DNA from 2 places in the Sinomonas flava genome. Region 2 is predicted to be linked to the other one. Evidence: riboswitches for the same ligand, from Rfam matches in the RefSeq annotation. Region 2 holds a riboswitch; the other holds the start of a gene.
The links. A riboswitch is a leader RNA that binds a small molecule or an ion and turns the genes downstream of it on or off. The one in region 2 is predicted to bind thiamine pyrophosphate.
Positions count from the first base shown of each region.

Region 1: linked by a shared signal. The riboswitch ahead of ABD298_RS08340 (ECF transporter S component) and the one ahead of thiC (phosphomethylpyrimidine synthase ThiC) in region 2 are both predicted to bind thiamine pyrophosphate.

Region 1 is NZ_BAAAQW010000004.1:153,165-167,279, reverse strand. Features, by position in the region: gene ABD298_RS08380 (MFS transporter) at 1-1,234, opposite strand, end outside; gene ABD298_RS08375 (Na+/H+ antiporter subunit A) at 1,354-4,425, shown strand; gene ABD298_RS08370 (Na(+)/H(+) antiporter subunit C) at 4,422-4,958, shown strand; gene ABD298_RS08365 (Na+/H+ antiporter subunit D) at 4,955-6,559, shown strand; gene ABD298_RS08360 (Na+/H+ antiporter subunit E) at 6,556-7,143, shown strand; gene ABD298_RS08355 (MrpF/PhaF family protein) at 7,140-7,427, shown strand; gene mnhG (monovalent cation/H(+) antiporter subunit G) at 7,424-7,864, shown strand; gene ABD298_RS08345 (DUF4235 domain-containing protein) at 7,879-8,139, opposite strand; TPP riboswitch at 8,177-8,316, shown strand; gene ABD298_RS08340 (ECF transporter S component) at 8,360-8,962, shown strand; gene ABD298_RS08335 (ABC transporter ATP-binding protein) at 8,964-10,514, shown strand; gene ABD298_RS08330 (energy-coupling factor transporter transmembrane component T family protein) at 10,511-11,350, shown strand; gene ABD298_RS08325 (VOC family protein) at 11,428-11,811, shown strand; gene ABD298_RS08320 (UDP-N-acetylglucosamine 1-carboxyvinyltransferase) at 11,943-13,481, shown strand; gene ABD298_RS08315 (NADPH:quinone reductase) at 13,574-14,115, shown strand, end outside.
Region 2 is NZ_BAAAQW010000003.1:227,986-242,100, reverse strand. Features, by position in the region: gene ABD298_RS03830 (glucose-6-phosphate dehydrogenase) at 1-783, opposite strand, end outside; gene ffh (signal recognition particle protein) at 916-2,502, shown strand; gene thiC (phosphomethylpyrimidine synthase ThiC) at 2,807-4,564, opposite strand; TPP riboswitch at 4,562-4,669, opposite strand; gene ABD298_RS03815 (amidohydrolase family protein) at 4,701-5,807, shown strand; gene ABD298_RS03810 (VOC family protein) at 5,897-6,778, shown strand; gene ABD298_RS03805 (hypothetical protein) at 6,878-7,336, shown strand; gene rpsP (30S ribosomal protein S16) at 7,532-7,942, shown strand; gene ABD298_RS03795 (RNA-binding protein) at 7,944-8,186, shown strand; gene rimM (ribosome maturation factor RimM) at 8,294-8,851, shown strand; gene trmD (tRNA (guanosine(37)-N1)-methyltransferase TrmD) at 8,852-9,661, shown strand; gene rplS (50S ribosomal protein L19) at 9,882-10,241, shown strand; gene lepB (signal peptidase I) at 10,275-10,940, shown strand; gene lepB (signal peptidase I) at 10,937-11,698, shown strand; gene ABD298_RS03765 (ribonuclease HII) at 11,695-12,480, shown strand; gene ABD298_RS03760 (DUF2469 domain-containing protein) at 12,485-12,808, shown strand; gene ABD298_RS03755 (YraN family protein) at 12,926-13,282, shown strand; gene ABD298_RS03750 (YifB family Mg chelatase-like AAA ATPase) at 13,282-14,115, shown strand, end outside.

The DNA of each region.
Region 1 (14,115 bases), on a different contig from region 2:
CCGCGATGCTGAGGCTGAAGAGGGAGGGGGCAAGGAAGCTGACGGCCCGGCCGGTCGTGGCATAGAGGCCGAACAGCTCCCCGGCCTCGCCGTCCGGCGCGAGCCGGGCCAGGTACGCGCGGGCCGAGGACTGGGCCGGTCCCACGAAGAGGCACAGGAGCAGTCCGAACACCCAGAACGTCAGGGGCCCGGTCCACTCCATGCCTCCCAGGGAGTGGGTCTGGTTCCCCAGGGCGAGGATGGCCCCGGAGGCGACGAGCAGCCCCACGAGCGAGCCCACGATGACGCGCTTGGGGCCGACCACGTCGTCGAGCACCCCGCCCAGGACGGCGCCCGCCGCCGCGACCACGTTGCCGAAGATCGCGAAGTAGATCACCTGGCTCAGCGAGAACCCGAACGTCCCGGCCGCGATGACCCCGCCGAAGGTGAACACCGCCGCGAGCCCGTCCCGGAACACGGCGGAGGCGAGGAGGAAGTAGATGGTGTGCGGGCTCGTGGCCCATATGGCCCGGATGCGCCGCCACAGGAGCGCGTAGGAGGCGAAGAACCCGAGCCGCGCCTGGCGGCGGCGCGGCACCTCCGGCACGGCGAACAGCACGGGCAGCGAGAACACGATGATCCAGAGCATCGAGAACACCGCGACGAGGCGGATGTTCAGGGACTCCTCGGTCGAGGCGCCGAACCAGGCGAACGCGGGCTGGACGAAGAGGACGAGCACGAGCAGCAGGGCCACGATGCCGCCGAGGTACCCGGCGGCCCACCCGAAGCCGGAGACCTTGCCGATGGTCCTGGGTGTCGCGATCTGATCGAGCATCGCGTTGTAGTTCACCCCTGCGAACTCGCTGAACACGTGCCCCGCGGCAATGAAGGACGCGCCGAGGACGAGCAGTTCCGGGCGTGGGTAGACGAAGAAGCAGGCCCCGGTGAGGACGGCCACGACTCCGGTGTTGACCCCGAGCCAGAGCCTGCGCCGGCCCCCCGAGTCCGACCTCTGCCCTGTGACCGGCGCGAGCAGCGCGATCGCGAGCCCGGCGATCCCGAGCGCCGCGCCCAGGACCGAGGAGGCGTGGTCCTCGCCGCCGAACGCCTTCGAGGTCAGGTAGACGGTGAACACGAACGTCGTCATCACCGCATTGAAGGCTGCCGAGCCCCAGTCCCAGGCCGCCCAGGCCACGACCTGACGCCGCCGTAGGGGAGCGGTATGGCGGGAGAGTTCGGAGACCCCGGACGTCATACTCCGCACTCTAGCGGTTGATAGACTGCTGGGACTGAACCCAACTGATGTGACCCCAACTGATGTGCCGCCGCACCCAACGCTGAGACAACTGAAGTTCTAATGAGCGGAGTCGACCCGTGCTGCCAGTCCTCGCCCTGCACTTCGCGGTGGCGATCGGCGCGCCGTGGATCTTCCGGCGGTGGGGCCGTGGGTCTTTCTTCGCACTGGCCGCGGTGCCCGCCGGGTCGCTCGCGTGGCTCGCCTTCCAGTACCCGGCGGCCTACTCCTCCGGCATCAGCGAGACCTGGCCTTTCATCCCGGAGCTCGGCGTCGAGATAGCCCTCCGCCTGGATCCGCTCGCGTGGACGATGTCCCTGCTCATCCTCGGAGTCGGCGCGCTGGTCCTCCTCTACTGCTCCCGCTACTTCAAGCCGGGGGACGCCGGTCTGGGCGGCTTCGGCGGCCAGATGCTCGCGTTCGCGGGCGCGATGTTCGGGCTCGTCACCGCGGACGACCTCATCGCCCTCTTCGTCTTCTGGGAGCTGACGACGGTCCTCTCGTACCTGCTCATCGGGTACGCGAGCACCCGCCTCGCAGCGCGCCGCTCGGCCCTGCAGGCACTCGTCGTCACGACGGCGGGCGGCCTCGCGATGCTCGTCGGCTTCATCCTGCTGGGCGCGAGCGCCGGGACGTACCGCATCTCCACAATCCTCGAGCGCGCCCCGGAGCTCGCCGCCCAGCCCGCGACGGCGGCCCCGGTAGCGGTCGGCGCGCTGCTGGCCCTCGTGGGGGCCCTGAGCAAGTCGGCGCTCATCCCGTTCCACTTCTGGCTGCCCGCCGCGATGGCGGCACCGACCCCCGTCTCGGCGTACCTGCACGCTGCGGCGATGGTCAAGGCGGGCGTCTACCTCGTGGCCCGCTTCGCGCCGGGGCTCGCCGGCACGGACTTCTGGCTCCCGGTGGTCCTCGGATTCGGCATCGCGACGATGGTCCTGGGCGGCTACCGCGCCCTGCGCCAGACTGACATCAAGCTCATCCTCGCGTTCGGCACCGTGAGCCAGCTCGGGTTCCTTGTGGCCGTCGTGGGCCTCGGCACCCCCGAGTCGGCGCTCGCGGGCCTCGCAATGGTCGTCGCGCACGCCCTGTTCAAGGCCGCCCTGTTCCTCGTGGTCGGCATCATCGACCACCAGACCGGGACCCGCGACCTCCGGCGCCTCTCCGGCGTCTTCCGGCGCTCGCGCGCGTTGGGCTGGACGGCCGCCCTCGCCGCCGCCTCGATGGCTGGGCTTCCCCTGTTCGGAGGCTTCGTCGCCAAGGAGGCGGTGCTCGAGGCGTTCGCGCATGCCCCCGTGGGAGGCGCGTGGGCCGGCGTCGTGCTCGCGGGCGCCGTGGCCGGCTCGGCGCTCACGGTCGCCTACAGCGCGCGGTTCGTGTGGGGGGCCTTCGCGCGCAAGCCCGGGGTCGAGGACATCCCCTTCACGCCGATCACCCCGCTCTTCGTCGCCTCGCCGGCGGTGCTCGCGCTCGCCGGGCTCGCCTACGGCGTGTGGCCCGCGGCCGTGGACGCGTGGGCGGGCCCGTACGCGGAGCAGGTCGCCCTCGGCGCGGGCGCGCACGACGGCGGCGCTTCAGCGGGTGCCGTCCCGCACCTCGCGGTGTTCCACGGCCTCGGGCTTCCCCTCGCGCTCTCCGCGGTGTCCTGGCTTGTGGGCGCAGTCCTGTTCGCCGCCCGGTCGGCCGTGGCCCGCGCGCAGGAGCTGCTCGGCCCGCCCGTCGACGCTGAGCGGTCCTACCGCTCCATTATCGGGGCCCTGGACGACGCCGCGATCTGGGTGACCGGCCGCACACAGCGCGGTTCGCTGTACTTCTACCTCGCCGTCATCCTCACGGTCGCCGCAGCCGTGCCGTTCGCGGTGCTGATCAGCGGCACCGTGAGGATGCCCGGTGAGGGACAGATGGTCCTGCTGGACCCGAAGGCCCCGCTCCAGCCTGTGATCGCCCTCGCCGTCGCGGTGGGCGCGCTCGCGGCCGTCCGGGCCAACAAGCGCTTCCTCGCCGTCCTCATGGTCTCCATCACCGGGTACGGGATCGCACTGCTGTTCGCGCTCCAGGGCGCCCCCGACCTTGCACTGACCCAGATGCTCGTCGAGACGATCGTGCTCGTCGCGTTCATCCTCGGCATGCGTCGGCTCCCGCCGCAGCTGCGCGACCGCACGGGCGGGCGCTACCGCGCGGTGCGGATCGTCGTCGCCCTCGCGTTCGGCAGCGCGGCGGTCCTCGCGGGGCTCACGGCCATGGCCGCGCGGACGGCCACGCCGGTCTCGCTCGGATTCCCCGAGCTGGCCTACTCGGGTGGCGGCGGGCTGAATGTCGTCAACGTGACGCTCGTGGACATCCGCGCGTGGGACACGTTCGGCGAGATCTCCGTCCTCGCGCTCGCGGCAACCGGCATCGCGAGTCTCATCTTCGTCCGCCTGCGGCACCGCGACCTCGGGTCGGTCGACTCCGTCGAGACCGGCAGCGTGGGCAGGGTCCGCGGCGTCGAGGCCCTCTCGCGCGACGCCGCCGAGCTCTCCGTCGCGCGCACGTTCGCGACCCTGGCCCGGGACGCCTGGCTCGTGGCGGGGCGCACGCTCGCGCCCGAGCGCCGCTCCATCATCTTCGAGGTGGTCACCCGGCTCGTGTTCCACAGCATGGTCATCGTGTCCGTGTACCTGCTGTTCGCGGGCCACAACTTCCCGGGCGGCGGCTTCGCGGGCGGCCTGCTCGCGGGCCTCGCGCTCACCATCCGCTACCTCGCGGGCGGTCGGTTCGAGCTGCGCGAGGCCGCCTCGGCGAGCCCGGGCGCGATCCTGGGCACGGGCCTCGCAACCGCCGCGCTTGCCGGCGCCGTGCCGCTGGCCTTCGGCGGCCAGGTCTTCCAGAGCGCCATCGTCGAGCTGTGGCTCCCTGTGTTCGGGGACGTGAAGTTCGTGACGTCCACGATCTTCGACATCGGCGTCTACCTCGTCGTCGTGGGCCTCGTCGTGGACGTCCTGCGGTCGCTGGGCGCCCGCGTGGACGAGCAGATCGACGAGGACCAGCGCCGCGAGTCCAAAGCCGCCGCGAAGCGTGCCGAGCGCGAGGCGCCGCTCATGGCGGCCCCGTTCGGGCCCGGCCGCTCGGGCGCACCTGAAGGCGCCGAGCAGAACGGAACGGACCAGCGATGACGGCCAACCTGACCCTCCTGATCCTGGCCGGGCTGCTCTTCGCCACCGGGATCTACCTCCTCCTCGAGCGCTCCCTCACCAGGGTGCTCCTCGGCCTCATGCTCCTGACCAATGGAGCGAACGTGCTCCTGCTCGCCTCCGGCGGCAGTGCCGGGCTCGCGCCGTTCTTCTCCAAGGGGACCGACCCGGCCGAGTACAACGACCCGCTCCCGCAGGCACTCATCCTGACCTCGATCGTCATCTCCTTCGCGGTGACGGCCTTCATGCTCGCCCTCATCTACCGCACGTGGCAGCTGGGCAGGCTCGACGTGGTCCCCGACGACATCGAGGACCGCCGCGTGGCCGCGCAGTCCAGCTGGGACGCCGAGGACGACGCGGACGTCCCCGAGGACCTGTCCGAGTTCGTCAGCCCCGAGGAGGCCGCGGCCGCGGACCAGGCGGCGCTCGCGACGCCGGATCCCCGCCGTCATGGTGACGACACCGAGCCCGCCCAGGTCCACTCGGCCATGCGCAAGGAGGGCGAGCGCGAGTGACCATCGCAAGCTTCGCGCCTCTCGCCGTCGCCCTTCCGATCTTCGGGGCGGCTCTGGCCTTCCTCCTGCTGCGGCACGAGCGCGCCCAGCGGATCGTCACGATCTCGGTGCTGAGCCTGACGCTCGCGCTCGAGGCGCTGCTCCTGGTGTCGGTGTGGGAGGGCGGCACGGCCGCCGTGATGATCGGGGGATGGGCGCCGCCGTTCGGCATCACGATGGTCGTGGACCAGTTCTCCTCGCTCATGCTCGTGGTCTCGACCACGGTGAGCTTGGCCGTCCTCGTCTACGCCACGGGCCAGGGCATGGCCGACGGGGACAAGGACGGGCCGATCTCGGTGTTCCACCCGAGCTACATGATCCTCGTCGCGGGCGTCTCGAACGCCTTCCTCGCCGGGGACCTGTTCAACCTGTACGTCGGGTTCGAGATCCTCCTGACCGCGAGCTACGTGCTCCTGACCATGGGCGGCACCGGGCCGCGGATCCGCGCGGGGGTGACGTACGTCGTCGTGAGCGTGGTGTCCTCGCTGCTGTTCCTCGTCGCGATCGCCATGGTCTACTCGGCCACGGGCACGGTGAACATGGCCGACCTCGCGGTGAAGCTGGGCGAGCTCGACCCTGGCATGCAGACGCTCCTGCACTCCATGCTCCTGGTCGGGTTCGGGATCAAGGCCGCCGTGTTCCCGCTCTCCTTCTGGCTCCCCGACTCCTACCCGACCGCGCCCGCGCCGGTCACCGCCGTGTTCGCCGGCCTGCTGACCAAGGTGGGCGTGTACGCGATCGTGCGCACCGAGACGCTCCTGTTCCCCGGGGAGACCCTGAACGTCCCGCTCATGGTCGTTGCGCTCGCGACCATGGTCGTGGGGATCCTGGGCGCCCTCGCCCAGACGGACATCAAGAGGCTCCTGTCCTTCACCCTCGTGAGCCACATCGGGTACATGGTCTTCGGCGTGGCGCTGAGCTCGGTGCTCGGGCTCGCCGCGGCCGTGTACTACGTGGCGCACCACATCACCGTCCAGACGTCGCTGTTCCTCGTCGCGGGCCTGATCGAGCGCCGCGGCGGGTCCTCCAACACCGACCGCCTGGCCGGCCTCGCGAAGCTCTCGCCCCTCCTGGCGCTGCTGTACTTCCTCCCCGCCATGAACCTCTCCGGCATCCCGCCGCTGTCCGGCTTCCTCGGCAAGCTCGGGCTCCTCCAGGCGGGAGTGCAGCTCGGGACGCCGCTCGCGCTCGTCCTTGTCGCCGCGGGCGTCGTCGTGAGCCTGCTGACGCTGCTCGCGATGGCCCGGGTGTGGAGCCGCGTGTTCTGGCGGCGGCCCGAGGACGCCGAGAACCCGGACCCCGCGCTGCTCGCCCCCGCGGCGGCCCGCACCCTGCCCCGGTCGATGGTCGGCGCGACGGCGGGGCTCGTCGTCGTGGGCCTGGCCTTGACCGTGTTCGCGGGGCCGCTGTTCCGGCTCAGCGAGCAGTCGGCCCAGGAGATGCTCGACCGCACGGGCTACATCACCGCCGTGCTGGGCCCCGACGCCGCCGCGCGCGCCGCCGCGAACCTGCAGTCCGGTGCCGAGGCAGCCGCCCCGGGCGGAACGGGGGGCGCCCCGTGAGCCGGAGCCGCATCTCGCTGAAGAAGGAGCTCCCGCTCCTCGCCTGGCTCGTCGTCGTGTGGGGCGGGCTGTGGCAGGACTTCTCGGCGGGCAACCTCGTGTTCGGGGCGCTCATCGCGCTCGTCGTGACTCGGCTCTTCTACCTGCCCCCGGTCGAGCTCAGCGGCCGGTTCAACGTGCTGCACGCGCTCCGCTATGCCTTCGTGTTCGTGTGGCAGGTGATGGTGGCGAGCGCTCAGCTGATCTGGCTCGCGGTCACCAAGGGGCCGAACGTGCGCAGCGCCGTCGTCGCCGTGCCGCTGCGCAGCCACGCCGACCTGATGGTCACCGCGACCGGGCACGTCATCTCGCTCGTTCCGGGCTCCCTGGTGGTCGACGTCGACCGCGCCAACGCGACCCTCTACGTCCACTACATCAACGTGGAGGACGCCGCGGGCGCCGAGCGGGTCCGCCGCGACGTCCTGGCTGCGGAAGCCGAGCTCATCCGGATCATGGGGACCAAGGAGGAACTGGAGCTGCTGCGGGAAGAACAGCACCTGGAGCGGATGGCCTCCGCAGAGCCCGGTCAGGGAGGAATCCGATGAGCGGGGCCGCCTCCGCGGTCATGCCCGTGGTCCTCGTGGTCTGCACCGTCCTGCTGTCCCTGGCCGCGTTCGGGGCCATCGTCCGCATGATCAAGGGACCGGCGCTCCTGGACAGGGTGCTCGCCGCGGACGTCCTGCTGGTCGTCCTGGCGTCGGCCCTGGCCATCGACATGGCGGCGAACCGGCGTACCGACCACCTCGCGCTCATCGTGGCCATCACGCTGATCGGCTTCATCGGCTCCGTGACCGTTGCGCGCTTCGTCCAGGACCGGAGGCGGCCATGACCCCCGAACTCGACGCCGCCCTCACCTGGGCCGCCGGCGTGCTCATGGTCGTGGGCTCCGCGCTCTCGCTCGGGGCGGCGTTCGGCATCCTGCGCTTCCCCGACCTCCTGACCCGCATGCACGCGGCCACGAAGCCGCAGGTGCTCGGGTCGCTCATGCTGCTCACCGCCGTCGGGCTCCAGCTGCGCACGTGGGCGCTCGTGCCGGTGCTCGTGGTCGCGTGGATCTTCCAGCTGCTCACCGTGCCCGTCTCGGCCCACATGCTCGGGCGCTCCGGCTACCGCACCAAGCACCTGGACAAGGCCCGCCTGTCCGTCGACGAGCTCGAGGACGTCGTGGCCCGCGTGGAGCGCGGCGGGCCCGACGGCGCCCACGGCGGCGGTCAAGACGGGGCCGCGGGCCAGGCGCACGACGGCGCCGCGCACCCGCGTGCCTGACGCGCGCCTGAAGGCTAGACGACCTCGGGCGTGGACTTGTAGCGGGCGATTGCCCGCTGCGTGTAGCGCTGGGCGAGCGTCTGGATCACCGCGCCGACGCCCGCGGAGACGAGCGCGAACACGAGCGTGTCCCTCAGGCTCTCCTCGAGGTTCGTCGCGTCTTTCGGAGGGGCATGGCCGGTGCTCTTCTGCCAGGCGAAGTCGACGAGCTTCGTCGCCAGGATTCCGGCGCCGATGCTGATGGCCGTGCCGAGGAGCTTGATGAGGATGCTCATGACCGCCAGCCTAGCGCCCCGCGGGTAGACTGGACCGTACACACGACAGGGGAGCGTCGCCCCGACGCACGGCACAGGGCCGGGCGGCAAGGCGAAGGACGCTGAGAGTGCGGGATACCGCAGACCCTCGAACCTGCTCCGGCTAGTACCGGCGAAGGGAGTCGAGCATCTCAAGGCAGCAGCCGCTGCCTTCCCCTCCTGAGTCACAGGAGGACCAGCAATGTCTGCAATCAATGCGGCGCCGGCCAAGCACTCGTACAGCTGGCGCGTCGTCGACATCGTCGTCGCCGCGGTCGTCTCGGTGGCGTGCGGCGTCATCTTCTGGCTGTGGGACCAGGGGTACGTGGGCGTGCAGGCGGCGACGGCCGCCTTCGCGCCGCTGGGCGGCCTCTACGCCGGCGGCTGGGTCATCGCCGGCGTGCTCGGCGGGCTCATCATCCGCAAGCCCGGCGCCGCCCTCTTCTGCGAGATCCTCGCGGCCGTGGTCGAGGCGCTCCTCGGATCCCAGTTCGGCCTCGCCGTGCTGCTCTCCGGCCTCGTCCAGGGCGCGGGCGCGGAGCTGGCCTTCGCGGCCTTCCGCTACCGCCGCTGGAACCTCGGCGTCGCGCTGCTCGCCGGCGCCCTCTCGGGCCTGGCGCTCGGCGTCTCCGAGGTCATCATCTACTTCCCCGAGTGGGAGTTCGGCTGGCAGGCGCTCTACACGGTGCTCGCTGTCATCTCCGGCGCCGTCATCGCCGGGCTGCTGAGCTGGCTCGCCGTCCGGGGCCTCGCCAGGACGGGTGCGTTGTCCGCGTTCGCGGCCGGCCGCACCGCGGACGTCTGACGTGCCCGGGGCCTCGGGCGTTGCCCGCCGCGGTCCGGCCGGCGTGACGGCCCGCGGCTGGGGCTGGCGGCATGCCGGCCGCAAGGCCTTCGCGGTGAGCGGCCTTGACCTGGACATCGCGCCGGGGGAGCGCGTTCTGCTCCTGGGCGCGTCCGGGGCCGGGAAGTCCACCCTCCTGCACGCGCTCGCCGGAGTGCTCGGCGCCGCGGAGGAGGGCGAGGAGCACGGCTCGCTCACGGTCGACGGCGTGCCCGCGCCCCTCGCGCGCGGCCGCGCGGGCCTGGTCCTGCAGGACCCGGAGGGGCAGATCGCCATGGCCCGCGTGGGGGATGAGGTCGCGTTCGGCTGCGAGAACCTCGCCGTGCCGCGCGAGCAGATCTGGCCCCGCGTGCACCGCGCCCTCGACGACGTGGGCCTCGCCGTCCCGCTCGACCACCCGACGTCGTCCCTCTCCGGGGGGCAGAAACAGCGGCTCGCCCTCGCGGGGATCCTCGCGATGGAGCCTGGCCTCGTGCTGCTCGACGAGCCGACCGCCAACCTCGACCCTGCCGGCGTCGAGGAGGTCCGTGACGCCGTGCGGCGCAGCCTCGAGCGCACCGGGGCGACGCTCGTCGTCGTCGAGCACCGCGTCTCGGTGTGGGCGGACCTCGTGGACCGGGTCGTGGTGCTCGACGCACCCCACGGGCCCTCCTCGGGGAGCCTCCTCGCCGACGGGCCCCCGGAGGCCGTGCTCGCCGACCGGGGCGCGCGACGCCGGCTGGCCGCCTCGGGCGTGTGGGTGCCGGGCTGGCACCCGCTCACCGGGGAGGAGCCTGCACGTCCGCTCCGCCCCGGCAGCGGCGCCCATAGCGCAGGTGAGGAGCTCCTCGCGGGCCAGGCGCTCGCCGTGGGCCGCTCCCCGAAGGCCCCGCCGGCGGTGACCGGGGTAGACCTGAGGCTCCGCGCGGGGCACGCCGTGAGCGTGACAGGGCCGAACGGGGCCGGGAAGTCCACGCTCGCGCTCACCCTCGCCGGCCTGCTCCCGGCGCTCGGGGGGCGCGTCGACGCCCTCGCCCCGCTCGCCGCCGGCGCCTCGGCCAACCCCTACAAGTGGCGCTCGGCCCAGCTCGTGGCCCGGATCGGCAGTGTGTTCCAGGAGCCCGAGCACCAGTTCCTCACGCCACGCGTGATCGACGAACTCGAATTCGGCCCGCGCCGCGTGGCCCGCATGGGCGAGTCCGAGGTGCGCGCCGCCGTCGACCCCCTCCTCGAGCGGCTCCGCCTGACCAAACTCGCCGGCGCGAACCCGTTCACGCTCTCGGGCGGGGAGAAGAGGCGTCTTTCCGTGGCGACCATGCTCGCCACCAGCCCGCGCATCCTCATGCTGGACGAGCCGACCTTCGGCCAGGACGCCCTCACGTGGGCCGAGCTCGTGAAGCTGCTCGCGGAGCTGCTCGACCGGGGCACAGCCCTGCTGGCCGTGACGCACGACGACGACTTCACCACGGCCCTGTCCGACTCCGTGTACCGCGTGGACAGTGGCCGGGCGGCCCTCGTGGAGGCCGCCGCATGAGCGCGGGCACGCCGGGCGCCGGCAGCGCCGACATCCTCACCCCGGAGACCCCCAATTCGGTCCTGGCCCGGGCGAACCCGGTCGCGAAGCTCGCGGCCGGGCTCTGCATCACGGTGGCGCTCCTGTTCAGCGTCGACTGGGTCTCCGCCTCCGTGGCGCTCGCGTGCGAGCTCGCCCTCGTGCCGCTGCTGGGGGTGCGGCCGTGGACGCTGGCCCGGCGGACGTGGCCGCTGGCCGCCGCCGCGGCGCTCGCGGCCTACTCCACGGCGCTGCTGGCCGCGAAGACCGGCCCGGTCTGGCTCCAGCTCGGCCCGGTGGTGATGACCGAGCATTCGGTGCTCGCCGGCGTCGCGATCGGCCTGCGCGGGCTCGCGATCGCCCTCCCCGGGGTCTTCCTGCTGTTCTCCACGGATCCGACCGACCTCGCCGACGGGCTGGCCCAGAAGCTGCGCCTGCCGAGCCGGTTCGTGCTCGGCGCTCTGGCGGGCATGCGCCTCGTGGGGCTCCTCGTGGACGAATGGCGCACGCTCGGCCTCGCCCGGCGGGCCCGCGGCGTGGGCACCGGGCACAGCTATGTGGCCCGCTCGCGCGCCTTCCTGGGGCAGGCGTTCGCGCTGCTCGTGCAGGCTATCCGCCGGGCCACGCGGCTCGCCGTCGCCATGGAGGCGCGCGGCTTCGGGGGAATGGTGGACGGACGGCCGGCCCCTCGCACCTGGGCCCGCGAGTCCAGTTTCTCCCGCCTCGACGCATGGGTGGTCGCCGCGGGGGTGCTGATCGCGGCGCTCGCCGTGGGGGCCGCCGTCGTGCTCGGCACGTGGAACGTCGTCTGGGGCTAGCGGGCGCGGCCACTGGCGCCGCCGCCGCTGCGGTGGGATCGTGGCGGGGGGAGGAACCCCGCAGCAAGGAGCCTGAGATGTTCGAGATCGCGTCCTCCATGTCCAGCTTCAGCGTCGATGACCTCGAGAAGGCCCGCGAGTTCTACGGCGGGACCCTCGGATTCGACGTCCGGGACCAGATGGGCGGCCTGCATGTCACCGCGCCGGGGGGCCAGAGGATCTTCCTCTACCCCAAACCCGACCACCAGCCCGCCACCTTCACCGTCCTGAACCTCATCGTCCCGGACCTCGACGCGGCGCTGGCCGAGGTCGAGTCGATGGGCCTCTCCCTGCAGAAGTACCCGAGCACTCCCGAGATGCCCGTCGACGACCGGGGCGTCCTGCGGGACCCGGAGACTGGCCACGGCATCGCGTGGATCGCGGACCCCGCCGGGAACGTCCTCGGGATCACCAGCAGCTGACGCGGCCTGAGCGGCCCGAGCGGGGCACCATATCTCATGGATTTCTGTTACCGGCCGGTGCGGATGCGGTTTTGACGCGTCTGACGGCCGAAATTGGGGCTTCGTATAGCAGGCGTGATATTTTTGTGGGCATGGCCCAACAGACCGCAGAGACCGTAGGCGTGCTGCTCCGCACCGTCCGCTCCGACCGGGGCTGGACCCAGGGGCAGCTTGCCGCCGAGCTGGGGACGAGCCAGAGCGCCGTCGCCCGCATGGAGCAGGGCAAGCAGAACCTGAGCCTGAAGATGATCCAGCGGATCGAGGACATCCTCGGCCGCCAGATCGTGAACGTCGGCGCACCCAAGATGACCCACCTGAGGGTCGAGGGCGGGCGCCGCCTCTCCGGCGCCGTCGACGTCAACACGTCCAAGAACGCCGGAGTCGCGCTGCTGTGCGCCTCCCTCATCAACCGGGGCACGACCACGCTGCGCAGCCTCGCGCGCATCGAGGAGGTCAACCGGATCGTCGAGGTCCTGACCTCGATCGGCGTCGAGTGCCTCTGGCTGCCCGCGGCCGACGGCGAGCCGCGCGACCTGCAGATCCGCCGCCCCGCCGTGCTGAACCTCGACGGCATGGACGTCGAGGCGGCACGCCGCACGCGCAGCGTCATCATGCTCCTCGGACCGCTGCTCGACGAGCGCAGCGAGTACAGGCTTCCCTACGCCGGCGGCTGTGACCTCGGCACCCGCACCGTCGAGCCGCACATGCAGGCGCTGCGCGAGTTCGGCCTGGCCGTCGAGGCCACCGCCGGCTTCTACACCGTCCGCGCGCCCGAGGCGGACCGCGCCGACCGCTCCTTCGTGCTCACCGAGCGCGGCGACACGGTCACCGAGAACGCCATCATGGCTGCCGTGCACCGCGAGGGCGTGACGGTGATCCGCAACGCGAGCCCGAACTACATGGTCCAGGACCTGTGCTTCTACCTGCAGGCCCTCGGCGTGCAGATCGAAGGGGTCGGGACCACGACGCTGAAGATCCGCGGCAGGGCCAGGATCGAGGCGGACATCGACTACTGGCCCTCCGAGGACCCGATCGAGGCGATGAGCCTCATCACCGCCGCCATCGTCACCGGCTCCGAGGTGACCGTGCGGCGCGTGCCGATCGAATTCATGGAGATCGAGCTCGCCACGCTTGCGACCATGGGCCAGAAGCTCGTCGTCTCGGGAGAGTACACGGCCCGCAACGGCCGCACCCGGCTCGTGGACGTCACGACGCTCCCGTCCGAGCTCCACTCGCCCGCGGACAAGATCCACCCCATGCCCTTCCCGGGCCTGAACATCGACAACCTGCCCTTCTTCGCCGTCATCGCGGCGAACGCGACCGGGCAGACCATGATCCACGACTGGGTCTACGAGAACCGCGCCATCTACCTCACTGAGCTCAACCGGCTCGGCGCGAACGTGCAGCTCCTCGACCCGCACCGCATCTACGTGAACGGCCCCACCAAGTGGCGCGCCGCCGAGGTGGGGTGCCCGCCCGCCCTGCGCCCCGCGGCGTGCATCCTGCTGGCCATGCTGGCCGCGCGTGGCACGAGCGAGCTGCGGAACATCTACGTCATCGAGCGCGGGTACCAGGACCTGGCCGAACGGCTCAACTCGATCGGCGCGCGGATCGAGTACTTCCAGGGCTGAACCTCCCCCCGTCTGGGGGTCACGTTCTGGGGGCCACTCCCGGGAGTCACGTCCCGGGAGTGGCGCGCGGACGGATGGGGCAGGATGGGCCCATGGCTGACACCGACAGGACGACCACCAGCAACCCCACCCCCGGCATCGGTTACCGCGCCATCATGTACAGCGCGACGGGCCCGTCCTCGGTCCTGACCCTGCGCGAGCGCACCCTTCCCGAGCCCGACCAGGGACAGGTCCGGGTCCGGATCGCGGTCGCGGGGGTCAACCCCACGGACTGGAAGGCGCGCGCGGGCGGCACCTACCCGGGCGCCCTCGAGGGCTGGCACGTGCCCGGGCAGGACGCCGCAGGGACGGTCGACGCCGTCGGGCCGGGTGTCGAGGGCCTCGAACCCGGGCAGCGGGTCTGGCTCTGGGACGTCGCGTACGGGGGCACCGAGGGCACGGCGCAGGAGTACGTCGTCGTGCCAGCGGAGAAGGCGCAGCCCCTCCCGGACGGCGAGTCGTTCGAGACGGGCGCGTCCCTGGGCATCCCCGCGCTGACGGCTCACCGCGCGCTCACCGCTCGCGAAGGCGGTCCGGCGCGTCTCGCCCCGGGCGCGCTGAGCGGCACCACCGTCCTCGTGACGGGCGGCGCGGG
Region 2 (14,115 bases):
GTCCCGGAGGTCCCGCTCGTGGAGGGCCGCCGGCGCGTCGAGTGCGATGAGCGCGAGGACGTGCAGGAGGTGGCTCTGCACCATGTCCCGCAGCGCGCCGGCCGTGTCGTAGTAGCCAGCCCGCCCTTCGAGGGCCAGATCCTCGTCGAAGACGATCTCCACCTTCTCGATGTGGTCCCGGTTCCACACGGGCTCGAGCACCCGGTTGGCGAAGCGCAGCCCGAGGATGTTCAGCACCGTGCCCTTGCCCAGGAAGTGGTCCACGCGGAACACCTGCTGCTCGGGGACAAGGCGACGGAGGATGGCGTTGAGCGCTTGCGCGCTCTGTTCGCCTGTCCCGAACGGCTTCTCGAGCACCAGGCGGGTCCCTGCCGGGAGGTCCTCATGGGAGAGGAGGGAGCAGGCCTTCTCGGTGATCGAGGGCGGGAGGGCGAAGTACACGGCGACCGGCGGCGTGAGGGAGCCGATCAGCGATGCAAGGGCGCCGGGCGCCGTGACGTCGATCTGGCGGTATGCGGCGTCGGTGCGGAGACGTCGGAGAGCCGTCTGGCCGGCGTCGTCCGCTGCCGTGAGGGCCTTCTCCGTGGCGGCGTGGACGCGTTCGGACCACTGCTGGTCCGTCCACGCCTCGTGGCCCGCGCCCACCACGACGAGGTCGGGGTGCCGGCCGGTGGCGAGAAGCTGGGCGAGTCCGGGAAGGAGCAGGCGGCCCGTCAGGTCGCCCGATGCGCCGAGGATGAGCAGCGTCCGGGTGGGCGTCGTGGTGGTCTCAGTCGCAGTCACGAGTGCCAGCATGCCATTCGGCCCGCGCCAGTTGGTACCCTTGAAAGCTGGAGCCGCGGCGCGTCGGGTGTGCCCTCATGCGCACGGCGCCGGTCCGGACAGACACCCGATACTGAAAGAAGTGCACTCCGCGTGTTCAATTCCCTCTCGGATCGCCTGACAGCCACCTTCAAGAACCTCCGCGGCAAGGGCAGGCTGAGCGAGGCGGACGTCGATGCCACGGTCCGCGAGATCCGCCGTGCGCTGCTCGACGCCGACGTCGCCGTCCCGGTCGTGCGCGACTTCGCGGCCAAGATCCGTGAGCGTGCCCTGGGCGAGGAGGTCTCGGGGGCGCTCAACCCGAGCCAGCAGGTCGTCAAGATCGTCAACGAGGAGCTCGTCGGGATCCTCGGCGGCGAGACGCGCCGGCTCCGCCTGGCCAAGAATCCCCCGAGTGTCATCATGCTCGCCGGCCTCCAGGGCGCGGGCAAGACGACCCTCGCGGGCAAGCTCGCGAAGTGGCTCAAGGCCCAGGGCCACTCGCCCATCCTCGTCGCCGCCGACCTGCAGCGGCCCAACGCCGTCACCCAGCTCCAGGTGGTCGGCCAGCGCGCCGGCGTCGCCGTCTACGCTCCGCACCCCGGGGTGCAGTCGGAGTTCGAGGCCGCCACCGGTGACCCGGTCGCCGTCGCCCGCGACGGCGTCGCCGAGGCCCGGGCGAAGCTCCACGACGTCGTGATCGTCGACACGGCCGGCCGCCTCGGCGTCGATGCCGAGATGATGCAGCAGGCCGCGGACATCCGTGCGGCCGTCAACCCGGACGAGGTCCTCTTCGTCATCGACGCGATGATTGGCCAGGACGCGGTCACCACCGCGAAGGCCTTCGAAGAAGGCGTCGACTTCACCGGAGTCGTGCTCTCCAAGCTCGACGGCGACGCCCGCGGCGGCGCGGCCCTCTCGGTCGCATCCGTGACCGGCCGCCCGGTGATGTTCGCGTCCACCGGCGAGGGCCTCGACGACTTCGAGCTGTTCCACCCGGACCGCATGGCCTCGCGCATCCTCGACATGGGCGACATCCTCACGCTCATCGAGCAGGCCGAGAAGAGCTGGGACAAGGACGAAGCCGCCCGGATGGCGAAGAAGTTCGCCGACCAGGAGGACTTCACCCTCGAGGACTTCCTCTCGCAGATGCAGCAGATCCGCAAGATGGGCTCGATGAAGAAGATGCTCATGATGATGCCGGGCGCGCAGAACATGCGGCAGCAGCTCGAGCAGTTCGACGAGCGCGAGATCGACCGGGTCGAGGCCATCGTCCGCTCGATGACGCCGCACGAGCGCCTCGCGCCCAAGATCATCAACGGCTCCCGCCGCGCCCGCATCGCGAAAGGCTCGGGCGTGCACGTCTCGGAGGTCAACGGCCTCCTCGAGCGCTTCGGCCAGGCGCAGAAGATGATGCGCAAGATGGCCTCCGGTGGCGGGATCCCCGGCATGCCGGGCATGCCCGGGCCGGGCGGCTTCGGCGGCTCCAAGAAGGGGCCGGCCAAGGGCAAGAAGAAGGCCAAGTCGGGCAACCCCGCCAAGGCAGCCCAGCAGGCGCGGGAGGCTGAGGCACGGCGCGCGGCCGGGGCGTCGAAGGCGCTCGGTTCGCAGGGCTCGGCCTTCGGCGGCCAGCAGGGCCAGGACTTCGACCCCTCGAGCCTGAACCTGCCCAAGGGGTTCGAGAAGTTCCTCGGCAAGTAGCGGGGTCCTTTCGCGGCCGAAGCACGACGGACGCCCGAAGCACGGAAGGGGGCGCCTCCCAGCGGGAGGCGCCCCCTTCGCCGTCGTCCGCCCCCTGCCGAGGTCACCCCGTGTGGCGCCGAGGTCACCGGGTGTGGCGCCGAGGTCACCGGGTGTGGTGTCGAGGTCACCCCGTGTGGCGCCGAGGTCACCGGGTGTGGTGTCGAGGTCACCCCGTGGCCGCGTCGTGCAGGGCGGCGCGGGGTGACCTCGAGCCCAGAGGGGGTGACCTCGGGCCCAGAGGGGGTGACCTCGGGGGACCGGACTACTGGGGTGCGCCCACTGAGATCGTCTCCGGCAGGTAGACCTTCCCGCCCTGGGCGAGGAACTCCGCGGACTTCTCGGCCATGCCTGCGGCGATCGCCTCCTGCGCCGACTTGGAGCCGAACTCGTTGCGGATGTCCTGGGAGATGCGCATCGAGCAGAACTTCGGCCCGCACATCGAGCAGAAATGGGCCGTCTTGGCCGGCTCCGCCGGGAGCGTCTCGTCGTGGAACGCCTCGGCGGTGGCCGGGTCGAGCGAGAGGGAGAACTGGTCCCTCCAGCGGAACTCGAAGCGGGCCTTCGAGAGGGCGTCGTCGCGCTCGTTCGCCCCGGGGTGGCCCTTGGCGAGGTCGGCGGCGTGGGCGGCGATCTTGTACGTGATCACACCGGTCTTCACGTCGTCCTTGTTCGGCAGGCCGAGGTGCTCCTTCGGCGTCACGTAGCAGAGCATCGCGGTGCCGTACCGGGCGATCTCGGTCGCACCGATGGCCGAGGTGATGTGGTCGTAGCCCGGCGCCACGTCCGTGACGAGGGGGCCCAGGGTGTAGAACGGGGCGCCGTCGCACAGCTCCTGCTGCCGCTCGATGTTCTCCCGCACGAGGTGGAACGGGATGTGCCCCGGCCCCTCGACCATGACCTGGACGTCGTACTTCCAAGCCCGCTTCGTGAGCTCGGCCAGCGTGTCGAGCTCGGCGAACTGCGCGGCGTCGTTCGCGTCGGCGGTGGAGCCGGGGCGGAGCCCGTCGCCGAGTGAGAACGCGACGTCGTACTGGGCGAAGATCTCGCACAGCTCGTCGAAGTGGGTGTACAGGAAGTTCTCCTCGTGGTGCGCAAGGCACCACCCGGCCATGATCGAGCCGCCGCGCGAGACGATCCCGGTGACGCGCTCGGCCGTGAGCGGCACGTAGCGCAGGAGCACGCCAGCGTGGATGGTCATGTAGTCCACGCCCTGCTCGCACTGCTCGATGACCGTGTCGCGGAAGACCTCCCACGTCAGCGCGGAGGCGTCGCCGTTGACCTTCTCGAGGGCCTGGTAGATCGGCACCGTGCCGATCGGGACGGGGGAGTTGCGGACGATCCACTCACGCGTGGTGTGGATGTCGTCGCCCGTGGAGAGGTCCATGACCGTGTCTGCGCCCCACTTCGTTGCCCACTGGAGCTTGTCGACCTCCTCCGCGATCGAGGACGTCACCGCGGAGTTGCCGATGTTGGCATTGATCTTGACCAGGAACGCCTTGCCGATGATCATCGGCTCCGACTCCGGGTGGTTGATATTGCTCGGAATGATGGCCCGTCCCGCCGCGAGCTCGGAGCGGACCAGCTCCACATCGCAGTTCTCCCGCAGCGCCACGAACCGCATCTCGGGTGTCACGACGCCGGCGCGCGCGTAGTGCATCTGCGTCACCCGTCGCCCGGGCTTCGCGCGCAGCGGGACGGGCTTGGCACCCTTCCATTCGGCCGACGCCGCGCCTCTCCGCAGGGCCGAGCGGCCGTCATCGAGGAGGTTGCGCCCGCGGCCTTCATACGCCTCGGTGTCGGCCCGCTCGGCGATCCACGCGGCGCGGTAGGCCGGCAGTCCGACGACGGGGTCGCTTCCCGGACCCGATGTCCGGTAGACCCGCAGCGGGGTGTTGGCCTCGCCGTTGGGGGAGGGGTCGAGCGCGATCTCGGTGACCGGGACGCGGATCCCATGCTCGGCATCCTCGAGGAACGCGAGCGAGTGGGCAGGGTGCTGTTCTTGCAGGTTCTCAGTGCTCAAGGGAAAGCTCTCACTTCCTACGCCGGCATGACCCGGACAGGTTCGACGGTCGCAGGCCGCGTCAGCCCGATCTCAGCCCTTGCGAGGGCACCCGTGTGGACGCGTTGGACCCTAGCACGCCCGATACTCTGGGCGCATGCATGACGTGGTTCACCTGACCGGCCCCGTGCTCGCCGGGCTCGACGACGAGCGGCCCGAGGCGTGGGTCGTCGAGGGTCGCATCACCTATCACCGCCCCGCGCGGGCGGCGTCAGACGTGGTGGGCGGATGGGCCCTGCCCGGTCTCGTCGACGCGCACTGCCACCTCGGGCTCGTGGCCGGCGGCGCCGCGGACGACGGCGAGACGCTCGCCCAGGCGCGGGCAGAAGCTGCCGCGGGCGTGCTCCTGGTCCGTGACTGCGGCAGCCCCGCCGACACCCGCTGGCTCCAGACGCGGGACGACGTGCCGCGACTCGTGCGCGCCGGGCGCCATCTGGCACGGCGCCGTCGCTACCTGCGGGGCCTCGCCGTCGAGGTCGAGCCGGAGGACCTGGTCGAGGCGGTGCGCAAGGAGGCCCGCGCCGGGGACGGATGGGTCAAGCTCGTCGCGGACTGGATCGACCGCGATGCCGGTGACCTGGCACCCGCCTTCCCGCCCGACGTCGTGCGTGCGGCCGTCGCGGCCGCGCATGCCGAGGGCGCACGCGTGACGGCCCATACCTTCGCGGAGGCGACCATCGATCACCTGCTCGACGCTGGTATCGACTGTCTCGAGCACGCGACGGGGCTCCAGGAGCGGCACATCCCGCGTCTCGCGGAGGCGCGGATCCCCATCGTGCCGACCCTGGTCAACATCGCGACCTTCCCAGACATCGCGGCGCGAGGAGAGGCGAAGTTCCCGCGCTATGCGGCACACATGCGCGCTCTCTGGGCACGGCGCCACGAGCGTGTCGCGCGCGCGCACGCGGCGGGGGTGCCCGTCTATGCCGGCACCGACGCCGGCAGCGTGATCGCGCACGGCCGGATCGCGGACGAGATCGGCGAGCTCGCCGTCGCCATCGGCCCGGCCGCCGCGGTCGACGCCGCGGTCTGGGGCGCGCGGGCATGGCTCGGCGCCGCGGGGCTCGCCGAGGGGGATCCCGCCGACGTCGTCATCTCGGCCGGGGACCCCCGCCGGGACGTTTCGGCGCTCCAGGCCCCGCTGCACGTGTTCCGCGGGGGTCGGCGGGTTGCGGCCGCTGGGGAGGCGGACGCGAAGGCCTAGGAGGCGGCGGGACTAGGGAATATCTGCGGTGAATTGAAGCTTCAACAAAACATACACTTGATGCAGACCCCACCACTCAGGAGCACGCCATGACCGTTCCCGCCTCCACCCGAGACCTCCTTCCTGCCGACCTGCAGATGGGCACCGTGATGCTCAAAGTCGGCAGCATGAAGCTCATGCTCGACTACTACGAGCGCGCCCTCGGCCTCGTGCCGTTTGCCGAGACGCTCGGCGGCGTGGTCCTCGGGCGACGGGGAGTGCCGATCGTGCACCTGAGCCCGGCGGCGGGCCTGCAGATCCCGAGCCGCGGCGAGGCCGGCCTCTTCCACACGGCCATCCTCTTCGACAACCGCGCCGATCTGGCCGCGACCGTCGCCTCCGCCGCGCAGTACAACCCGAGCCTGTACGCGGGCAGTGCCGACCATCTCGTCTCCGAGGCCTTCTACTTCACGGACCCGGAGGGCAACGGGGTGGAGCTGTACTTCGACAAGCCGCGCGAGACGTGGACCTGGAACGGCGACCAGGTTGTCATGGACAGCCTCCCGCTGCCCCCGCAGGCCTTCCTGAACCAGAACCTGACCGAGGCGTCGGTGGGCGGGCAGCGCGAGGCTGCGGCCGGCGTCGGCCACGTCCACCTCCAGGTGGGCGACGTCGCCGCTGCGCACGAGTTCTACGTGCGGACCCTCGGCTTCGAGCAGACGGCCGGATGGCACGGCCAGGCGCTCTTCGTCTCGGCGGGCCGCTACCACCACCACATGGCCATGAACGTGTGGAACTCCCGCGGCGCCGGCCCGCGGAAGGACACGCTGGGCCTCGGCGAGGTGCTCATCAGGGTCCCCGCACAGGACGACCTCGGTGCCGCGGCGGACAGGCTCAAGGTGGCCGGCGTCGCGAGCCGCCACACAGGTGCCGAGCTCCGGTTCGAGGACCCGTGGAAGAACCAGATCCGCATGGCCCTCGTGGAAGGCTGATCCGGCCTGCGCTACGCTCAACGTGTCCGCTCCGGACGGGGCGGGCACGTTGAGCTTTTCCGACCAGCGCCGAGCGCATCAGCCGCAGAGGGGGAAGAAGTGTCCGCTCCCAGTCCCTTCGCCGAGGTCTTCGTGTCCACGCACACCCAGGCCCTCGCCCGTGCCGCCCAACTCGACGGCGGTGACGCCCCGGACGACGCCGGGAGCCTCCGCATCCCGGGCGTCTCGGACTACGAGATCGAACAGCTCGGCAGCCTCGTCGGTGCCGCCGTGCACGCCCCCGGCGCGGACTACGAGCTCACCATGGTCGACGTCGCGTCCGACAGCCTCCTCGCAGTCCCCGGCACGATGGTCCGGGCGCTCGCGGAGCTCCTCGCGTACGAATCCGACGAGGGCGAGGGGAACGCCGTCGAGAGCGTAGCCGCGGCATGGGTCGACCAGGAGGACCTTCCCTTCGACGCACGCGAGGCGTACGACTACGTCGAGCAGCTCGCCAAGCTCGCGACCGACGTCGACGACTCCGACCAGCAGGAGCTCTTCGTCTGGGCCGGGTCCTGACCCTGCCGGCACGTCCCGGCGCCCCGGAATGCAAAGCGCCACATCATCTGGCACAATAGACAGGTACTCGATCCGTGCGGCCCCCTCTCTCCGCGCGCATTGTGTCCATATGAGCCCTGACGAAGTACGGCCCGCCCCACGGGAGCGGAAAAGTCCGGGCTTACCTCATGTGCAGAAACAGGAGTGACCACACCAGTGGCCGTAAAGATTCGACTCAAGCGCTTCGGCAAGATCCGCGCCCCGTACTACCGCATCGTCGTCGCCGACTCGCGCACCAAGCGCGATGGCAGGGCGATCGAGGAGATCGGCAAGTACCACCCGACCGAGCAGCCCTCGTTCATCGAGGTGAACTCCGAGCGTGCCCAGTACTGGCTCGGTGTCGGCGCGCAGCCGACCGAGCAGGTCCAGGCGATCCTCAAGGTCACCGGTGACTGGCAGAAGTTCAAGGGCCTTCCCGGCGCCGAGGGTACCCTCAAGTACCCGAAGGGCAAGGAGCCCTTCGTGGCCCCCGAGAAGGGCTCCGTGATCCTTCCCGAGGCCGTCACGCCGAAGGCGTCCAAGGCCGACGAGGCCGAGGCCCCTGCCGAGACGACTGAGGCTGAGTAGTTTGCTGGCCGAGGCCCTCGAGCATCTCGTCCGCGGGATCGTCGACAACCCCGATGATGTTGCGGTGGTCGCCAAGAGCAACCGCCGCGGCGACGTCCTCGAGGTGCGCGTCCACCAGGACGACCTTGGGCGCGTCATCGGCCGTCAGGGCCGGACCGCCCGTGCGCTCCGCACGGTCGTCGCGGCACTCGCCGAGGGCGAGCCGGTGCGGGTCGATGTGATCGATACCGACCGCCGCCGCTAGCCGGCATCCTTTCGAGGTCCTTTTCCGGCCCCTCTGCCCGCTAGGGTGGAGGGGCCGGAGCCGTCTGCGCCCCATCCACCACACTCCCCGAGGAGAGCACACACCCGATGCACGTTCAGGTTGCCCGGATCGGCAAGCCCCACGGAATCCGCGGAGAGGTCACCGTGCAGGTCCTCACCGATGCCCCGCAGGACCGATTCGTCCCCGGCGCCGAGTTCATCGTCGAACCGGCCTCGAACGGCCCGCTGACCCTGCGCGGCGCCCGCTGGAACAAGGACGTCCTCCTGCTGACCTTCGCGGAGGTGCCCGACCGCAACCGCGCGGAGGAGCTCCGCGGGACCCGCCTCTTCGTCGAGACGGACGAGCTCGAGGACGCCGAGGACGAGGACGAAGGGTGGTACGAGCACGAGCTCGTGGGGCTCCAGGTGCGCATCGAGGGGCGCACGGTCGGCACCGTCGCCGCGCTGCAGACGATGCCGGTCCAGGACCTGCTTGTCGTCGACACGCCCGACGGCGAGGTCCTCGTGCCGTTCGTCGAGGAGATCGTGCCCGAGGTCGACGTCGAGGCGGGCTTCGTCGTCGTCACGCCCCCCGCGGGGCTCTTCGAGCTCAACCGCGGGGGCGACGAGGGCGAACCGGAATCCCCGGCGGGCGGGGAGGACTAGGTGCGGATCGACGTCGTCAGCATCTTCCCCGAGTACCTCGCCCCGCTCAGGCTCTCCCTCCTGGGCCGCGCCCAGGAGGACGGCCTGCTGAGCCTCGCGGTGCACGACCTGCGGGACTTCACCTTCGATCGCCACCGCACGGTCGACGACACGCCCTACGGCGGCGGTGCCGGCATGGTGATGAAGCCAGAGCCGTGGGCGCTCGCGCTCGAACGCGTCCTCGAGGAGCAGCTCGCGCACGACGGCGCCGGGCTGGGACCTGCGCCGCGCCGACCTGTGCTCGTGGTCCCCTCGCCGGCCGGGGAGGTGTTCACGCAGGCCATGGCATATGAACTCGCGGAGCAGCCGACGCTCGCCTTTGCGTGCGGGCGCTACGAGGGGATCGATGAGCGCGTGCTCGAGTGGGCAGGCGAGCATTTCGACGTCCGGCCGGTGAGCCTCGGCGACTACGTCCTGAATGGGGGAGAGGTCGCGGTCATGGCGATGGTGGAGGCGGTCGGGAGGCTGCTGCCCGGCGTCGTCGGAAACCCCGAGTCGCTCGTCGAGGAGTCGCACGCGGACGGGCTTCTCGAGTATCCGGTCTACACCAAGCCCGCGTCCTGGCGGGGCCACGACGTCCCGGATGTGCTGCTGTCGGGGAACCACGGGAAGATCGCCTCCTGGAGGCTCGAGCAGCAGCTGCGGCGGACGGCCGCGCGCCGTCCGGAACTCCTCGACGGCGCCGACGCCTCCTCGTACGGGAAGTCCGAGCGTGCAGTGCTGCGCGAACTCGGCTACGAAGTGGCCGACGGCCGGCTGCGACGCGTCTGAGCCCGAACCGCCGGTGTGACTCCGGGGCCGCGGGTGTGGCAGAATGGACCGTTGTGTCTGCCGGACATCGGGCCTGCCACAGGGGGCCCGGGTCAACGGCATGTGACACGCCGCCTCGCCGGGTCCTTCGGCTGGCGGTCACGGATTCCGGGCTCCGCCGCATGGACGGGGGAGCCAGCGACCAAAGCGAGTGACCTGTGGCATTCGCCAGGAGAAGATCATGCACATTCTCGACTCCGTCGATGCCGCCTCGCTGCGCTCCGACGTTCCCGCCTTCGGGCCCGGCGACACCATCAAGGTGCACGTGAACATCATCGAGGGCAAGAACACCCGCGTTCAGGTGTTCCAGGGCTTCGTCGTCGGCCGTCAGGGCCACGGCGTCCGCGAGACCTTCACGGTCCGCAAGGTCTCCTTCGGCGTCGGCGTCGAGCGCACCTTCCCGGTGCACTCCCCGATCATCGAGAAGATCGAGGTTGTCACCAAGGGCGACGTCCGCCGCGCCAAGCTCTACTACATGCGCGAGCTCCGCGGCAAGGCCGCCAAGATCAAGGAGAAGCGCGACTTCAGCTCTGCCAAGTAGCCTCAGGCTGCTCAGACGCAGACCGCGCCGTCCATGGTCCGCACCGAACGCCAGTCCCACCGAGTGGGCTGGCGTTCGGTCGTTCTCGCCATCGTCCTGGCCCTTGTCGTGTGGGGTGTCATCCGGGGACTGTTCTTCGACGTCTTCTTCATCCCCTCAGGCTCCATGGAGCCCCTCCTCGCGCCCGGGGACAGGATCGTCGTCGCCCGGACCGCCCTTGACTCCGCGCCGGTGAGCCGGGGCGAGGTCGTCGTGTTCGACGGCCGCGGCTCGTTCGCGCCGCTGGATTCCGGGCGCGGCTGGTTCGGCGACGCCGTGCGGGGCGCCGCCGAGTGGCTCGGCATCGTGGCCAGCGACACGATCTACGTCAAGAGGGCGGTGGGCGTCGCCGGCGACCACGTGCGCTGCTGCACCCCGGACGGGCGTCTCGACGTCAACGGGAAGGCGCTGGACGAGCCCTACCTCTACCCGGGCGACCAGCCCAGCGCCGAGGCGTTCGACGTCGTCGTGCCCGACGGGCGCCTTTGGCTCCTCGGGGACCACCGAGCCGAATCGGCGGATTCGCGCTCCCTCCTCGGTGCACCGGGCGGGGGACTCGTGCGCACCCAGAGCGTGATCGGACGGCCGGTCGCAATCATCTGGCCGCTTGATAGATTGGGCGGGTTGACCGCCGACGCCACCCAGAAGGACCATCAGTGACAAGCACCCCCGGAACCGGCCCCGACGCAGCGGGAACGGGGGCCGAGCCCCACGGCAGCGACGGTCGGCCAGCGAAGCCGGCGAAGCGCGCCCGCGGCGGCCTGCTCGGCTGGCTCCGTGAGATCGGCATCATCCTGGCCGTCTCCATCGTCCTCTCCTTCATCATCAAGACATTCCTCTTCAAGGCCTTCTACATCCCGTCGGAGTCGATGGTGCCCACGCTCGAGGAGAACGACCGCATCTTCGTCAACCTGATGATCCCGCGCAATGCGGCCCTCCAGCGCGGCGACGTGGTGGTCTTCAAGGACACGAAGGGCTGGCTCCCGTCGCTCCCGCCCAGCACACCGAACCCCGTCACCGAAGCGCTCGAGTTCGTCGGGCTCCTGCCTGACACGTCGCAGCAGCACCTCATCAAGCGCGTGATCGGTCTTCCCGGCGACCACGTGGTGTGCTGCGACGCGTCCCAGCACATCACGGTGAACGGGGCGCCGCTCACCGAGCCGTACGTCAACCCGGCGGAGACGCCGCGCCCGATGCCTTTCGATGTGACCGTCCCGCAGGGCACCATTTGGGTTATGGGCGACAACCGCAACCACTCGTCCGACTCGCGCTTCCACGACGCGGCGCAGCCCGGCTCGGGCTTCATCTCGCTCGATGACGTCGAGGGGAAGGCGTCGGTGATCGCGTGGCCGCTCAACCGCATCCAGGTCCTCGACAACTACCCAGGCACGTTCAGCGCCGTGCCGTCCCCACGATGAGCACCTCGGCAGCACGCACCGCCACGGTGAAACGCCGCGGGCCGGGCGCGCCGGCCCCGACCCTCCGCTTCGTCAACCGGCTGGCCACTGAGTTCGGCCCGCTCATCGCAGGCTGCGATGAGGTTGGCCGTGGGGCTCTGGCGGGCCCCGTCACAGTAGGGATCGTCGTGGTGGACGCGCGGAGTGTCGTGACCCGCACGGTGCTGCGCGACAGCAAGCTCCTGACGCCGGAGCGCAGGGTCGAGCTCGTTCCCCTCGTCCGGTCCTGGGCCGTCGCTGCCGCTGTCGGCCACGCCTCCGCGGAGGAGATCGACGCGTTGGGCATCATGGCCGCCCTCCGCCTCGCCGGTGTGCGGGCGCTCGGCGAGGTCTCTGCCGCCGGGATTGTGCCCGACGTCGTGCATCTCGACGGCAACTACGACTGGCTCGGCCGTGGGGGCCAGGGCTCGCTCTTCGAGGAAGCCGTCGAGCTTCCCTCGGTGCCCGTGCGCACCACGATCAAGGCGGATCTGAAGTGCCAGGCGGTCGCAGCCGCGAGCATCCTCGCGAAGGTCGCCCGCGACGCGCTGATGGTGGAGTACGGCACCGACGATCCTCGCTTCAACTGGACCGTCAACAAGGGCTACGCGACACCCGAGCACCGGGCAGCGCTCGTGGAGTTCGGCCCGAGCTCCCTGCACCGGCGCTCGTGGCGTCTGGGCGTGGACGGTCCCGCCGAGGAGTACGACGACGCCGGAGCCGGATCCATCGATGAGGCCTCGCCTCTGGCTGGGGGAAGATAGGACTATGAGCGCCGAAGACCTTGAGAACTACGAGACCGACATGGAGCTCCAGCTCTACCGCGAGTACCGTGACGTGATCTCGCTGTTCAGCTACGTCGTGGAGACCGAGCGCCGCTTCTACCTCGCCAACCACGTCGATCTGCAGGCCCGGTCGGCGGACGGCGAGGTGTACTTCGACCTGACCCTCCAGGACGCCTGGGTCTGGGACGTGTACCGGAGCGCGCGCTTCGTCAAGAGCGTCCGCGTGATCACCTTCAAGGACGTCAACGTCGAAGAGCTTCCGAAGGTTGAGGACCTCGGCCTGCCCAAGGGCGGGCTCGGCACCTAGCCGACTCGACCCGCGTCCGAGGGCCGTTGGTCCTCCACAGGGACCCGTTCCGGCGTGTCGTCCACATAGGGCGGCCGGGCGGGTCCCTTCGTCGTCCCCGGGCGGGAGTCTGGGCTCATGAGAGCGAAGGACAGGCTGGGAGCCCGAGGCGAACGCCTCGCTGAGGAGTATCTGCGGTCGCTGGGAGCGGCGATTCTGGACCGGAACTGGCGGTGCGCCGAAGGGGAGCTGGACATCGTCGCCGCCGACGCCGGCACCCTCGTCGCCGTGGAGGTGAAGGCCCGCCGCTCGTGGGACTACGGCCATCCCTTCGAAGCTGTGGACCCGGCTAAGCTCGCGCGTCTGGTCCGGCTCTTGGGGCTGTGGGCCCGCGAGCACGGGGCTCGGGGGCGTCAACGCAGGGTCGACGTGGTCGCCGTCACGGGCCCGGCCGGTGAGCAGTCGGTCCTGGAGCACCTCATGGGCGTAGCGTGATGGGCGTCGGTCGTGCGCTCGGGGTGGCACTTGTCGGACTCAACGGCTACCTCGTCGAGGTCGAAGCCGACATCGGTCAGACGCTGCCCAACTTCGTGCTGCTCGGGCTGCCCGATTCGGCGCTCAACGAGGCCCGGGAGCGGATCCGGAGTGCCGCGCACAACAGCGGGCTTCCGTTGAGCAGGCGGAAGCTGACCGTCAACCTCATCCCGGCGTCGCTTCCCAAACGGGGCACCGGGTTCGATCTGGCCATAGCGATTGCGTCTCTCGCAGCAGCCGGCGATCTCAGGCCACCCCTGGGGGTGGTCTTCCTCGCCGAGCTCGGGCTCGACGGACAGCTGCGGCCGCTGCGGGGCGTCCTCCCCGCAGTCATGGCCGCGGTGCGGGCCGGGCGCCCGGACGTGGTGGTGGCCTCGGGCAACGCCCAGGAGGCGTCCCTTGTCCCCGGTGCCCGGGTCCACGCCTACAGCTCCCTCGGCCAGCTCGCGCTCGAGCTCGGCGCGGACCCGAAGGCAGTCGAGCTGCCGTCGGCGGACCCTGTCGAGACGGCGTCCCAAGCCCCGCCTGCCGTGCCCCTGCTGTCCGTGCCCGACCTCCGGGATGTCGCGGGGCAGTCCGAGGCGCGGGCCGCAGTCGAGGTGGCAGCGGCCGGTGCCCACCACCTGCTCCTCGTCGGGTCGCCCGGCGCAGGGAAGACGATGCTCGCAGAACGGCTCCCTGGAGTCCTGCCGGACCTCGACGACGAGGGCGCCATGGAGGTCACCGCGATCCACTCCCTCTCCGTCGACCCCGCCGCGCAGCGGTCCCTGATCAGGCGGCCGCCGTTCGAGAGT